2 regions of the Mycolicibacterium poriferae genome follow, and region 2 is predicted to be linked to the other one. Evidence: riboswitches for the same ligand, from Rfam matches in the RefSeq annotation. Region 2 holds a riboswitch; the other holds the start of a gene.
What was found. Region 2 has a riboswitch for thiamine pyrophosphate ahead of G6N39_RS12310 (ECF transporter S component). Riboswitches for the same ligand answer to the same signal wherever they lie in the genome.
Positions count from the first base shown of each region.

Region 1 (7,733 bases), 1.5 Mb from region 2:
CCCGGCGAGGACCCCGATCCGTTCGGCCACTGACCCGTGTCAGACCTGCCCGAGGTCGGCACCCGAGTCAGCCTGCGGTACCGCCTGCCCGCAGGTGAGACGCCACCGCACTCCGACGTCGTGGGACATCTCGTCGACACCGGCGCGACGGTGCGGGTGCGCACCCGACGCGGTGACATCGTCGAGGTGAAGCCTGCCGACGTGCTGGCGGTGCGGGTCGTTCCGGAGATGCCCGTGCGCACGGGCGACATCCGCAATCTCGAGCATGCGGCTGCGCTGGCGTGGCCGGGCACCGAGCATGCCTGGCTCGGCGAATGGCTGGCGCGGTTCGGAAACGGGAGCACCCGACGCGCCAATTCGGCTGTGCCGCTGCGCTTCACCTCATACGCTGAGATCGCCACAGTGGCCGACTGGTACAGCTCCCGCGGGGTGCCGGCCTTGATCTCGGCGCCCGACCGGCTGCTACGGATTCCCCCGGGCGTGCCGACGGACGCCGAGAACCTGGTCATGGCAACCGATATGGATGTTGCCGTGCCGCCGGCGGCCGACCTCAGGGTGTCGTCGCGCCCGGACGAACGCTGGCTGCAGTTGTATCAACGCGAGGTACCCGTCGAGGTCCTGACCGCTGTCGTCGACGGTGAGGTCGCCTTCGCCGCACTCGACGATGCCGCGGTGGGGCGCGGCGCGGTGACCGAGGCGCCGGACGGCACCCGATGGGCCGGCATCTCGGCGGTTCACGTCTCCGAGCACGCACGGCGTCGCGGTCTGGCCCGCGCACTGTGCACCGGCCTGCTCGCGTGGGCCCGGGACCGCGGCGCCACCCGCGGCTACGTGCAGGTCGTCGCCGACAACACCGGTGCACGAGCGTTGTACGAGTCGATGGGATTCCGCGACCACCACCGGTCCCGCTATGTGCGTGCCGAGGACCTGCTCGCCCACACGTAGGGTTGGCGCATGCGAGTGGCCACCTGGAACGTCAACTCCATCCGCGCTCGCGTCGACCGCGTGACCGACTGGCTGGCCCGCGCCGACGTCGACGTGCTGGCGATGCAGGAGACCAAGTGTTCCGACGACCAGTTCCCCACCATGCCGTTCGCCGCGCTGGGCTACGACGTGGTCCACTGCGGGTTCAATCAGTGGAACGGTGTGGCGATCGCCTCCAGGGTCGGCATCGACGACGTCGAAGTCGGCTTCCCCGGGCAACCGACCTGGAGTGACAAGCCCGAGAACGAGGCCGCTGCCGAGGCGCGGGCACTGGGTGCGACCTGTGACGGCGTGCGACTGTGGAGTCTGTACATCCCCAACGGTCGCACTGTCGACTCGCCCCACTATCGGTACAAGCTGGAATGGCTTGCCGCCCTTCGTGATACCGCGGCGACGTGGTTGACCGCCGATGCCGGTGCGCAGATAGCGTTGATGGGCGACTGGAACATCGCGCCCACCGGCGAAGACGTCTGGGACATGGAGGTGTTTCGGGACAGCACCCACGTGACAGAACCGGAGCGTGCGGCGTTCGACGCGGTCGTCGACGCCGGGTTCGCCGACGTGGTGCGTCCGTACACGCCCGGTCCCGACGTGTTCACCTACTGGGACTACACACAGCTGCGGTTCCCCAAGAACCGTGGCATGCGAATCGATTTCATCCTCGGCTCACCGGCGTTCGCGGACCGGGTCACCCATGGCGAGATCGTCCGCGACGAGCGTAAGACCGGTAAGAACAGGGTCGGGTCACCCAGTGACCATGCGCCGGTGTTGATCGAACTGGCCCCGTAGTCCCGGGGCCGCGAGGCCGTTCGCGGTTGCGGCAGCCTCACTAGCGTTTCGGCCCCTCCTTGCGGGTGACCCCGATCGCAGCCCATTCCGCGTAATCGCAACGCGTTATCGCCGCAATCTGCCGTGATCCCAGATGGCCGCCGAGTTTTTCGCCGCCACGCCGCGTTTTCGCGCCTACTTGCGGTTGTCCCCAACCGCGGGCCATTTTCAGATGCGGCTCTCCCCAATCGCGTTTTCATCCCCAACGTGAGCGGGCCGGTCTCACGAGGCGCCCGCATGTCAGCGGGCAGCCCTAAAGTAGAACACATGTTCGACAGTTCGCTTCCTGGTCCGGCCGCGCTGGCCGACGCCTCGGATCGCGAATTGATCGACGCCATCGCGGGCTGGTCCACTACCGCGGCCGCCGCCCAGGCCCGACTGTTGGCCGCGCTGGCCGAACGACGCCGCCGCGCCGAGGCCACCGCTGAGGCTGATCCGGCGCGGGCGCGGTGGGCCTGCGACCCTGTCGATGAGGCCGCCGCCCAGATCGGATGCGCGTTGACCGTCTCCCACGGCCGCGCCCTGTCGCTGATGGACACCGCGGTCATCCTGCGCGACCACCTGCCCCGCCTCAACGCCCGCTTCCTGGCCGGGCAGGTCTGCGAGCGGGTGGTCGCGCGCATCGTGTGGCTGTGCGCCCTGGTCGTCGACGATGCGGTGTGGACCCAACTCGACGACCAGTTCGCCGCCGCGGCCACCACCTGGGGGACGCTGTCGGGCGACAAACTCGACACCGCGATCACCGTGTGGATCCACACCCTCGACCCCGACGCCGTGCGCCGCGCGGCCAGCGCCCAACGCGGCCGCGACTTCCGCATCACCGGCCGCGATCACACCGCCGGCACCACCACCGTGTGGGGACGAATCACCTCCATCGACGCCGCCATCGCCGCCGCGCGGCTCAAAGCCATGGTCACCAGTGTCTGCCCCGACGACCCGCGCACCACCGCCCAAAAACGCGCCGACGCCTTCGGCGCCGTGTTCGCCGGAGCATTCCATCTGAACTGCCTATGCGGAAAACCCGACTGCCCCGCCGCCACGGTCCCCGACGCCCGCGCCACCAGCGTCACCGTCCACGTCGTGGCCGACCACTGCTCCCTCGACGCCACCCCCGACCCCACCCTGCACGGCCGCGGCGACACCACCGACACCAACACCGACACCGACACCGAACCCGAGTCTGATCCCGAAGCTGCCGCCGACTCCGATCCCGACCCCGCATCCGAACCCGCCCCGGGACCCGCGCACAGTGCCGAACGGCCCGCACACCCACCGGCCGACCCCGCACCCGAGCCCCCGTCGCCGCCCGACCCTTCACCGCCACCGGGCAGGACGCCCGCCCCCGCTGCGGCCCCTCAACCCGCCCCCCGCCGCACCCGCACCCCGTCCGGCGGTGATCCTCGGGCTGCGCGGAGCAGTGCTCCCCCCGGCACTGCTGGCCGAGGTCCTCACCCGCGGCGCCACCACCCGCATAGTCGTCGACCCCCGAGCGCTGCCGCTCAACCCCGGCTACCGGCCCACCACCGCCCAAGACGAATTCGTCCGCTGCCGCGACCTGACCTGCCGCGTCCCCGGATGCGACCGCCCCGCCATCGGCACCGACCTCGACCACAGCAACCCCTGGCCCGCCGGACCCACCCACCCGAGCAACCTCAACGACAAATGCCGCCTACACCACCTACTCAAAACCTTCTGGGAAAACTGGACCGAACAGCAACAACCCGACGGCACCCTGCACCTCAGCACCCCCACCGGACACACCTACACCACACGACCGCTCTCGGCGCTGCTGTTCCCCACCTGGACCACCACCACAGACCCACCGGCCGGACGACAACCCACCCGCCCCGCACCGCCCCGCCACCACCCGGGACGGGCATCGAAGATGCCCCGACGCCAACGCACCCGCGCACAAAACCGCGCCGCCTACATCACCGCCGCCCGCCAACACAACGCGCTCCAAGCCGAACTCGACCGCGCCGCCGAACAAGCAGCCGCCGACAAACGCCGCAACATCCGCCGCAAAACCGCCGCCGCCATCGACGCCATGAAGCAATCCCTTGACCCGCCATCCGACTACGGCGACGACCCACCACCGTTCTAGGAGAATCGTGAAAATCCTTGTAGCCACTGGACATACGCAAGGCACAAATCCCGGCGACTACCACTACTGCGTCGAGCGTGAGTTGGTGTGGATCCAGGAGCCCTGCGACCGGGACCGACTGGATCCCGGTGGCCCCTGCGGGTGCGGACGCGGGTTCGCCGGTGCCGCGTCCCATCGGGCGACGACCACCGCGATGGTTGTGGAAACCGAGATGACCCGGGACGACGTGGTATTGGCCTTCGACACCAGCCTCGGCGACGGCGGATGGCCGCGGTCGTGGGCTGAGGACGTCGCGGACGACAACCTGGAGATCGCCGCCCAGCTACCCGTCGGGGCGATCATCACCCGCCGACTCGGCGAGTTCTTCCTACGCGGGGCGTTGTTCTAGTCCGCCGTGACATCTTCGGCGTACCGGCCCGGGTTGAACAGCGAGGCGACCATGCCGATCACCATCATCACCGCGGCGGCGATGAACACCACCGTCAAACCAGCGTGGAAAGGTTCGATGATCAAGTGGGGGAAGAACGTCTGTCCGGTCAGTTCGTCTGCGTTGACGCCGGGTTGCTGCAACGCGTGGAAGGGCTCGAGCAGCTCGGCGATCGGGTTGTAACCGAGGAACGCCGCGAACAGGCTGCCCACCGGGGGCAGGTCGGCGACCTGTTGCGCCACCGACGCCGACACCCCCGGCTCCTGCAGGCCACTGCTGAGCGCCCCGGGCAGCGTGTTGGCCAGCCCGACGATCATCAGCGAGAAGAAGATCCCGATCGACAAGGACGATCCCGCGTTGAAGAACGTCGCGCGCACCCCGGAGGCCGCTCCGCGCTCGGCGGCCGGCACGCTGGACATGATGGCCGCGGTGTTCGGTGCAGTGAAGATGCCACCACCCACCCCGTTGAGGAAGATCAGCAGTGCGAACACCCGGTAGTCGAAATCGACCGGGATCATCACCAACGCGAGGAACGACACCGCCATCAAGGCCATGCCACCCACCGTGAGCGGTCGGGCGCCGTAGCGGTCCGACAATGCCCCGGCGACCGGTCCCGCCAGCAGAAAACCGACCGTGATCGGCAACATGTAGATCGCGGCCCACAGCGGTGTGGACTCGAAGTCGTAACCGCGCAACGGCAGCCAGATCCCCTGCAGCCAGATGATCAACATGAACTGCAGCCCACCGCGGCCCACCGACGACATCAGACCGGCGAGATTCCCCATGCCGAACGCGGTCGAACGGAACAGCCGGATGTTCACCATCGGCTGCGCCACCTTGAGTTCCACCACGCAGAACACGACGAGAAGGACCAGTCTGGCCACGATCGATCCGAGCACCGCCGGATTGGTCCAGCCCGTGGTCGACTGCCCGTAGGGCTGGATGCCATACGTGATGCCGATCAACAACACGGTCAGCCCGACGCCGAACGTGATCGTGCCTGCCCAGTCCAGCCGTCCCGGCGTCCGCTGCCCTATCTCGCGCAGCGATCGCATGCTCCAGATCGTGCCTGCCAATCCGATCGGGACGCCGACCCAGAAGATCGCCTGCCAGTGCCATTCAGCCAATGCGCCCCCGATCAGCAATCCGAGGAACGACCCGGCGACGGCGGTCACCATGTTGACCCCGAGCGCCATCCCGCGCTGGTTCGCAGGGAACGCGTCGGTGAGGATCGCCGACGAGGAGGCCATCAGCATGGCGCCCCCGACGCCCTGGACGACGCGCCAGACGATCAGCCACACCGCACCGGCGCCCAGATGGAAGGGGTCGAACGACAGCGCGATCGCCGCAACCGTGAACACGGCGAAACCGATGTTGTAGATGCGCACCCGCCCGAACATGTCGCCGAGCCGGCCGAACGGCACCACCAAGACGGCGGTGGCGACCAGGTAGCCCATCAGCATCCACAGCAGATAGCTGATGTTGCCCGGGGACAACGGATTGAGGTCGATACCGCGGAAGATCGCCGGAAGTGAGATCAACACGATGGACGCGTTCACCGCCGCCAACAGCGTGCCGAGCGTGGTGTTGGACAGGGCCACCCACTTGTAGCGGGGGTGGTCCAGATCGAAGCGGCTACCCGCCCGTGTCGTCTTGTCCGCCGGTTCGATCTCAGTAGACATCAGTCACCTCGCCCATAGAAAACATATATTAGCTATGCAAATCATCTGGGCGCAATTCGTGCCCGCTGCCCGGTTCCCCCGCCGTGCGGTCGTGCGCTAGCGTGGGACTCGCCAATCGCAAACGCGGGAGCGTGCACCGAGTGCGCTGAGAGGACGGGTGGGCCCGTCGACCGTACGAACCTGACCGGGTAATGCCGGCGTAGGGAGAATCATGACCGACTTTGTCGACTCCGCAGTCCGTCCGACCGTCACCACCGGCCCGATTCAGGGCAGCTCCAAGGTCTACCGGGACGTCGCCGGCGCCCGCGTCCCGTTTCGCCGGGTCCACCTGACCAACTCCGAGCATCTCGACCTCTACGACACCTCCGGGCCCTACACCGACGCCGACGCCGTCATCGATCTGGACGCCGGTCTGACCCGCCGGCCGGTGACCCGCGACCGCGGCACCCAGCTGCAGCGTGCCCGGGCCGGCGAGATCACCGCCGAGATGGCGTTCATCGCCGAGCGCGAAGGTGTGCCCGCCGAACTTGTTCGCGACGAGGTGGCCCGCGGGCGCGCGGTGATCCCGGCCAACCACAACCACCCGGAGGCGGAGCCGATGATCATCGGCAAGGCTTTCTCGGTGAAAGTCAATGCCAATATCGGTAATTCGGCTGTGACGTCGTCGATCGCCGAAGAAGTCGAGAAGATGGTGTGGGCCACCCGCTGGGGCGCCGACACGATCATGGACCTGTCCACCGGCCGCGACATCCACCTGACCCGGGAGTGGATTCTGCGTAACTCGCCGGTTCCGGTCGGCACGGTGCCGATCTACCAGGCGCTGGAGAAGACCAACGGCGATCCGGTCGAGATGACCTGGGAACTCTACCGCGACACCGTGATCGAACAGTGCGAGCAGGGCGTGGACTACATGACGGTGCACGCCGGGGTGCTGCTGCGCCACATCCCGCTGACCGTGGACCGCGTCACCGGCATCGTCTCCCGCGGCGGGTCGATCATGGCCGCCTGGTGCTTGGCACATCACCAGGAGTCGTTCCTCTACACCCATTTCGAGGAACTCTGCGAGATCCTGGCCCGCTACGACGTGACCTTCTCCCTCGGCGACGGGCTGCGTCCCGGCTCGATCGCCGACGCCAACGATGCCGCGCAGTTCGCCGAGCTGGAAACCCTGGGCGAGTTGACCAAGATCGCCAAATCCCATGGCGTGCAGGTGATGATCGAGGGACCCGGCCACGTCCCGATGCACAAGATCGCCGAGAACGTCCGGCTCGAGGAGGAGCTGTGCGAGGAGGCGCCGTTCTACACCCTCGGGCCGCTGACCACCGACATCGCGCCGGCCTACGATCACATCACCTCGGCCATCGGCGCTGCGATGATCGCCCAGGCCGGCACCGCGATGCTGTGCTACGTCACACCCAAGGAACACCTCGGCCTGCCCAACCGCAAGGACGTCAAGGACGGGGTGATCGCCTACAAGATCGCCGCCCATGCAGCCGATCTCGCGAAGGGGCACCCTCGGGCGCAGGAACGGGACGACGCCCTGTCCACGGCACGGTTCGAGTTCCGCTGGGAGGATCAGTTCAACCTCTCGCTGGACCCCGACACGGCACGCGAGTTCCACGACGAGACCCTGCCGGCGACACCGGCGAAGACCGCGCACTTCTGCTCGATGTGCGGACCGAAGTTCTGTTCGATGCGGATCAGCCAC
Region 1 covers NZ_AP022570.1:1,128,252-1,135,984, reverse strand. Annotated here, with positions in the region: gene G6N39_RS05340 (peptide deformylase) at 1-33, shown strand, start outside; gene G6N39_RS05335 (N-acetylglutamate synthase, CG3035 family) at 37-945, shown strand; gene G6N39_RS05330 (exodeoxyribonuclease III) at 955-1,773, shown strand; partial or broken gene G6N39_RS29035 (DUF222 domain-containing protein) at 2,050-2,889, shown strand; gene G6N39_RS28330 (HNH endonuclease signature motif containing protein) at 3,230-3,916, shown strand; gene G6N39_RS05320 (DUF7715 family protein) at 3,924-4,304, shown strand; gene G6N39_RS05315 (MFS transporter) at 4,301-6,025, opposite strand; TPP riboswitch at 6,139-6,248, shown strand; gene thiC (phosphomethylpyrimidine synthase ThiC) at 6,237-7,733, shown strand, end outside.
Region 1: it holds a riboswitch for thiamine pyrophosphate, as region 2 does, so the genes downstream of both, thiC (phosphomethylpyrimidine synthase ThiC) here and G6N39_RS12310 (ECF transporter S component) in region 2, are expected to answer to the same signal.

Region 2 (7,733 bases):
GATCTTCGGGCGCTGCGTCGGGGCGATGCTCGTCTGCGTCATGTGTGCTCCATCCGTCTCACCCGGACCGGGCAGGCCGCGCCCTGGTGGCGCCGACAGCAATCGCGTCCGATCCCGAAGCAGATTAGGTGACCATCGGCGGCAGCAATATAGTCAACGGCGAAATCGGTGACTCCGGACCCACTGCGGGTGAACGTCGGGGCCACCTTCGAGCATCCACTTCAGCAGGGCAGGTGACATGACCTCGGCGGCAGCAATCCCCACCGTCACACTCAACGACGACAACACGATGCCGGTCATCGGCCTCGGAGTGGGTGAACTGTCCGAGGCGGAGACCGAGCAGGCGGTGTCGGCCGCGCTGGAGGCCGGCTACCGGATGATCGACACCGCCGCCGCCTACGGCAACGAGGCTGCCGTGGGTCGCGCGGTCGCGGCATCGGGTATCGCCCGCGACGAGCTGTTCATCACCACCAAACTGGCCACCGAGGATCAGGGTTTCCAGTCCTCGCAGGACGCGCTGCGGCGCAGCCTGGAACGTCTCGGCCTCGACTACGTCGACCTGTACCTCATCCACTGGCCGGGCGGTGAGCACGGCAAGTACATCGACAGTTGGGGTGGGCTGATGCGCGCCAAGGAGGACGGCCATTCCCGGTCGATCGGCGTGTGCAACTCCCACTCCCAGCACCTCGAAGATCTCATCGCGCTGTCGTTCTTCACCCCGGCGGTCAACCAGATCGAGCTCCACCCACTGCTGAACCAGGCCGAACTGCGGGCCGTCAACGCCGAGAACGGCATCACCACCGAGGCCTACGGCCCGCTGGGTGTGGGCAATCTGCTGTCCAACCCTGCCGTCACAGCGATCGCCGAGGCTCAGGGCAAGACCGCGGCGCAGGTGCTCATCCGATGGAGCCTGCAACTCGGCAACGTCGTCATCCCCCGGTCGTCCTCGCCGGAGCGGATCGCCGCCAACCTCGACGTCTTCGGGTTCGAACTGACCGACGACCAGATGGCGTCGTTGAACGGCCTGGACAACGGCACCCGGTTCCGTCCGGATCCGGAAACCTACACCGGCGCCTGATTCCCGGGCCTCCTCCGGCTGCCCTCCAGCGCTGACGTCGTGCAGCGCCCCCTCATCCGAGCAGTCCCGCGCGACGTCATGCCCGCACGCAGGCGTGTTCGCGCAAAGGCGTGTTCAGCGTGGCGGGTGACTGCTGCCCCGACGGCGGTCGTGATGTAGCGGATCACCCTTGGTCAGGGCGCGGTCCTCGTCGGACAGCCTGGACACCTCGTCCTCGTCGCGGCGGGCTACCCGTAATGTTTAGGAATACCCCATGGGGTGTATGCGGGGTGGGCAGGCATCCGCACCGCGGCCGACGACCGGACAAGGAGGCACACCCGAATGACCCTCGCCGTCGCCCTCGGCTTCGGGGCCTTGATCGGTGTGCTGCTGGGCCTGCTCGGCGGCGGCGGGTCGATTCTGGCGGTCCCCGCCCTGGTCTACGCGGTCGGCCTGGACATGCGTCAGGCGATCCCGATCTCGCTGCTGGTCGTGGGGGTGGCCTCGGCGGTGGGTGCCGTGCCGCGCATCCGCGCTGGGCAAGTGCAGTGGCGGCTGGCGGCGGTGTTCGCCGCCGCGGGCATCCCGGCGACGTTCGCCGGGACCGCGATCAGCACACGTCTGCCCCAGAGTGCGCTGTTGATCGGCTTCGCCGCGGTCATGGTGCTGGCCGGGGCGCGGATGCTCAAGGACACCGCGAGCACCGGCACCGCCTGTGACGTCGGTCAGGACGGCATCGACTGGCGCCGGTGCGCCCCAAGATCCATCCCGGCCGGCGCGCTGGTCGGCGTGCTCACCGGACTGTTCGGTGTCGGCGGAGGGTTCCTGATCATCCCCGCACTGGTCATCGCCCTCGGGGTGGACATGTCGATCGCGGTGGGCACCTCGCTGCTGATCATCGTCGTCAACTCCGCGGCCGGGTTCCTGTCCCACCTGCAGGGCCTGCAGATCGACTGGGCCGTCACCGCGTCGTTCGCCGGTGCCGCCACGGTCTGGTCGCTGATCGCCGGGTCGCTGGCTACCCGCCTGCACACCGAACGCCTGCAACGCTGGTTCGCCTACCTGGTCTTCGCTGTCGCGACCTTCGTCGTCGTCGACACGATCTGGCTGCACTGAACCGTCTTCGCACTCAACCGATTTCAACCACGACACGGGAGGAACACCATGGACGTGACCATCATCGAGACATCCGGCCTCGGCGACCGCAGCTATCTGGTCAGCGCCGAAGGGCGCGCCGCGGTGATCGATCCGCAACGCGACATCGACCGCATCCTCGACCTCGCCGACGAGAAGGGCGTCTCGATCACCCACGTTCTGGAGACCCACATCCACAACGACTACGTGACCGGCGGCCTGGAACTCGCCCGCACCCTCGGCGCCGAATACGTCGTCGCGGACGGCGATGACGTGGGGTTCACCCGCCGGGCGGTGCGCGACGGAGACGTCGTCGACGTCGGCCCGATGAGCTTTGCGGTGCTGCACACCCCGGGCCACACGCACACGCACGTGAGCTATGTCCTCCGCGACGCGTCGGGTTCGGCCGTCGGGGTGTTCACCGGCGGCTCCATGCTGCACGGCACGACCGGGCGAACCGATCTGGTCGACGACGACGACACCGTCGAGCTCACTCACGCGCAGTACCACTCGGTGCGCCGGCTGGCCCACGAACTCGGCGACGACGTCGAGGTCTATCCGACCCACGGTTTCGGCAGCTTCTGTTCGGCGACGCCGGCCAGCGGCGACAGCTCGACGATCGGCGACGAGCGGCAGAACAATCCGGCCCTGACCAACGACGAGCAGACCTATGTCGACCAGCTGCTGGCCGGCCTGGGCGCGTATCCGGCCTACTACGCGCACATGGGCGTCATCAACACCGAAGGTCCTGCTCCCGTCGACCTGTCCCTGCCCGAACCGGTGGACCCGGCAGAGCTGCGCCGCCGCATCGATTCCGGCGAATGGGTGGTCGACCTGCGCAGCCGCACCGCCTTCGCGGCCGGCCATCTCGCCGGAACCTTCGGCTTCGAGTTGTCCACACAGTTCGCGACGTATCTCGGCTGGCTCTACCGCTGGGGTGCCCCGATGACCCTGGTCGGTGAGGATCGCGACCAGATTCTCTCGGCGAGAAGGGAGTTGGCCCGAATCGGGGTCGACAAAGTCACAGGTTCCGCTGCCGGCGACATCTCATCCCTGGCCGGCGGTGACGCTCTGCAGAGCTATCGGGTGGCCGCGTTCGACGACCTCGCGGGCGCCCTGGACCGCGACGAGGTGACCGTTCTCGACGTCCGCCAGACGACCGAATTCGACGGCGGCCACATCCGCGGCGCGCTCAACATTCCGCTGCACGAGCTGCTCGCCCGGCGCGACGAGGTGCCGGCCGGTGAAGTCTGGGTGCATTGCGGTTCCGGCTACCGGGCCTCCATCGCCTGCTCGCTCATCGAACGCGCGGATCGCTCCGTGGTGCTCATCGACGACGCCTTCGACAAAGCTCCCGAGTCCGCCCTGGTGTCCTAGGGTTCGCAGACGTGACCCCGGACGATCTGGTCGTCAGCCTCGTCGCCGCCGACGCGACGACCGTGCTGATCGACGGGCGGTCGGGGGCGGGCAAGTCCACGCTGGCCGACCACCTGCAGCGGCGGTGGTCGGCCAGTTCGGTGGTCCGTCTCGACGACATCTACCCGGGCTGGGACGGGCTGGCGTGGGCGGTCGAGCACGTCGGCACCCAGCTGCTCGCACCCCGCGCAAAAGGTCACCCGGGACGATGGCGCCAGTGGGACTGGGGCACCGACGCCCCCGGGCCGTGGCACACGGTCCAGCCCGGCACCCGGCTCATCGTGGAGGGGGTCGGCGCGCTGTCCGCCGCGCATCGCGCGCTGGCCGATCTCGGCATCTGGGTGACCGCCGCCGACGAGGTGCGCCGCCGTCGCGCCCTGCACCGCGACGGCGACACCTATCGCCCGCACTGGGACCGCTGGGCAGCTCAGGAGGAGCAGTTCATCAGCGAGTTCGCGCCCCAGGCGGCCGCCGACGTCACCGCGGTCGAGACCGGCGCCGGGTGGTCCTGGAGCTTTCACCGGCGGTGACCGATGCCCGGCGTGGCGCCATCTTCGCGCTCTGCAGTAGCTTGGGAGGTTCCACACGGGAGTGCACACCGAGTGCGCTGAGAGGACGGCTGACGGCCGTCGACCGTACGAACCTGACCGGGTAATGCCGGCGTAGGGAGATGTGATGGGTCAGCCCCACCCTGATGGCACCGGATCGTTTCATGGCACAGAGTCGTTTCATGGCACAGAGTCGTTCCAGGGCACCGAGTCGTTTCACGGCGCCGGGTCGTCCTTCCGGACCGGGTCGTTGCGCTGGCGGGTGGTCGACATCGTGGTCGCCAGCGTGCTCGCCGTCGCGGCGGGACTGGTGTTCGTCATCTGGAACGTCGCGCACAGCCCGATCACCGCGCCGCTGAACGCACTGCTGCCCGGCCTGCAGGCGCTCGCCGGTGGCGGGTGGCTGTTCGCCGGTGTGCTCACGGCACTGGTCATCCGCAAGCCCGGCGCGGCACTGTACGGCGAAGTCGTCGCGGCCACCGTGTCGGCGCTGGTCGGTAACCAATGGGGCGTGCTGACCATCGAATCGGGGCTGGTGCAGGGTCTGGGCGCCGAGCTCGTGTTCGCCGTGTTCCTGTACCGGCGGTGGAACCTGCCCGTCGCGATCCTCGCCGGCGCGCTGGCCGGGGTCGCGTTGGCCGTCAACGACCTGATCCTCTGGTACCCGGGGGCCGCCACCGCGTTCGCGGTCATCTACACGGCATCAGCGGTGATCTCCGGCGCCGTCATCGCCGGACTCCTGTCCTGGTTCGTCGTCAGAGGCCTGGCCCGGACCGGCGCCCTGAGCCGCTTCGAGTCCGGGCGGGCGTTCGCGCGTTCCGCCACCTGATGCCCTCCGCGGCGTCCACCCACGTCGGCGCCCGCGTAACGGCGCAGCAGTGGGGTTGGCAGCACGCCGGGCAGAACAGCTGGGCGGTCAGCGAACTCGACCTCGACATCGAGGCCGGCCAGCGCGTACAGGTCTTGGGGCCGTCCGGCTCGGGAAAGTCCACCCTGCTGCTGGGCCTCGCCGGGCTGCTGGGTGGCGCCGACGAAGGACACGAGACAGGTCGCCTCCTCGTCGACGGATCTCGTCCCGCCGATCGACGCGGGCGCATCGGAATGGTGCTGCAGGACCCGGATTCGCAGGTGATCCTGTCGCGGGTGGGCGACGACGTGGCCTTCGGCATGGAGAACTTCGGAGTGCCACGCGCAGCGATCTGGCCGCGCGTCGACACCGCCCTTCGCTCCGTCGGTCTGAATCTTCCTGCATCGCAAGACACCTCCACTCTGTCGGGTGGCCAGAAGCAGCGCCTGGCACTCGCCGGGGTGCTGGCGATGAATCCGGGCCTGATCCTGCTCGACGAGCCCACCGCGAATCTGGACTCCGAAGGAGTCCTCGAGGTCCGTGATGCGGTGACCGCGGCCGCCGACGCCGGCGGCGCCACCGTGGTCGTGGTGGAGCACCGCACCCAGACCTGGCTGCCCGTCGTCGACCGCGTCGTCGTCCTGGGCCCGAACGGTCAGGTGGTGGCCGACGGCGCGCCGGAGCCGACCATCGCCCGCCAGCGCGAACACCTGCTGCAGTCCGGGATCTGGGTGCCCGGAGCTCCCCCGCCGCGGATCTCCCGGCGCCGTCCGGCGGCCGACGAACCGCTGCTGAGCGCCACCGACCTCTCCGTCGGCTACCCCACCGCCCCGGTTCGCGCGGGTCTGGACTTCCAGATCCGCCGGGGCCGGGTGACGGCCGTGACCGGGCGCAACGGCACCGGGAAATCGACGCTGGCGCTGACCCTGGGCGGCTTGTTACCGCCCCAGGGCGGCCGGCTCTGCGCGCAGGCGCAGTTCGCCCCCTCACCCAGACGTGTGGAACCCATCGGCTGGCGCTCCAAGGAGTTGCTCACCCGAATCGCCACCGTCTTCCAGGACCCCGAACACCAGTTCCTCACCGGCAGCGTGCGCGACGAGATCCTGCTCGGACCAAAAGCTCTGCGCCACAACAGCACCGAGACCGCCGCACGGGCCGACGAGCTGCTCGACCGGCTGCGTCTGAGCCACCTCGCGCATCGCAATCCCTACACCCTCTCAGGCGGCGAGAAACGCCGCCTGTCCGTGGCCACCGTCCTGATCACCCGGCCCGGGCTGATCGTCCTCGACGAGCCCACCTTCGGCCAGGATCGACGCACCTGGGTCGAACTCGTGGCGCTGCTCTCCGAGATCGCCGACAGTGGAACCGCGGTCGTCGCCGCCACCCACGATGACGAGTTCGTCGACCTGCTTGCCGACGACCGGATCGAGCTGCAGTGACATCGCTGGATGCCCGGACCCGCCCTGGCCTCAACCCTGTTGCCACGTTGCTGACCGCAGCTGTGATCGCCGTGGCGCTGGTGCTCAGCGTCGACTGGGTGTCGGCGCTTACCGCGCTGGCACTGGAGATTCCGCTTTTCCTCGCGCTCAGAATTCGCCTGCGCACCGTCGCGTTCCGCGGCGCGGTGGTCACCGTCGCGGCCGCGTTGACCGCGCTGACGAACCTGCTCTACGGGGAACCGAGCGGCACCGTGCACTGGCACTTCCTGTTGATCAACGTCAGCGACGGCTCCATCGAGCTTGCGGGCGCGATGTTCCTGCGGGTGCTGGCCATCGCCCTGCCGTCGGTGTTGTTGTTCGTCGATGTCACGCCGACCGAACTCGCCGACGGGTTGGGGCAGGTGCTGAAGCTACCCGCCCGCTTCGTGATCGGGGCGCTGGCCGGACTGCGCATGGTCGGCCTGCTGCGCCAGGACTGGCAGTATCTCGGCTACGCCCGCCGGGCTCGCGGGGTGGCCGACACCAACCGCATTCGGCGCGTGTTCGGTCAGGCGTTCGCCCTGCTGGTGTTCGCGCTGCGCCGCGGTTCCAAGCTGGCCACCGCCATGGAGGCCCGCGGATTCGGCGCCCACCCGACCAGAACCTGGGCGCGGCCGTCGTCATTCGGCTGGCGCGAAGCGGCCCTGATCGCCTACGGCACAGTCATTGCGGCCGCGGCCATCGCGGTCGCGGTGGCCGCGGGCACCTGGCAGTTCATCGGGGGCCGATGACGGATGGGTCGCCCGCGTTGTCGCGGCGGTGCCGGATCGCTGAGATGCCGGCGGTATTCACGGCCTCAGGCTGCCGGGCAGGTCTGCGCAGCCTCCTGCAGAACCGGCGCCGACGCGGCGTCCACCGGTAGGTCGTAGCCCCGCAACACCGCGATGAACTGCATCGCGTACTGGCAGTGGAATGCCTCGTTGGGCGGCATCCACAGCGCGGGCTGCTTGTCGCCCTTGTCCTGGTTGGCATCACCGGCGACAGCGATCAAATTGGCCGGATCGTTGGCGAAGCGCACGCGCATCACGTCCGTCCAGTTGCGCGCCCCGAGGTCCCACGCCAGCGCCAGCGGCACCAGATGATCGATCTGTACCTCGGCCCCGGTCTGCTCGCCACGGGTGAAGGCGACTGTGGCGTTGGTGTAGGGATCGCGCAGCACCCCGGTGGCCACCGCCGTCGGGCAGCGCGAAATCGCCACGTACGTCTTGTCGATCAGGTCACGGTCGAGGATGTCGTTGCGGGTGTCGCACCCG
Region 2 covers NZ_AP022570.1:2,599,209-2,606,941, reverse strand. Annotated here, with positions in the region: gene G6N39_RS12335 (alpha/beta hydrolase fold domain-containing protein) at 1-42, opposite strand, end outside; gene G6N39_RS12330 (aldo/keto reductase) at 239-1,078, shown strand; gene G6N39_RS12325 (sulfite exporter TauE/SafE family protein) at 1,400-2,173, shown strand; gene G6N39_RS12320 (MBL fold metallo-hydrolase) at 2,222-3,568, shown strand; gene G6N39_RS12315 (AAA family ATPase) at 3,580-4,137, shown strand; TPP riboswitch at 4,183-4,293, shown strand; gene G6N39_RS12310 (ECF transporter S component) at 4,283-4,984, shown strand; gene G6N39_RS12305 (ABC transporter ATP-binding protein) at 4,984-6,441, shown strand; gene G6N39_RS12300 (energy-coupling factor transporter transmembrane component T family protein) at 6,438-7,211, shown strand; gene G6N39_RS12295 (HNH endonuclease family protein) at 7,277-7,733, opposite strand, start outside.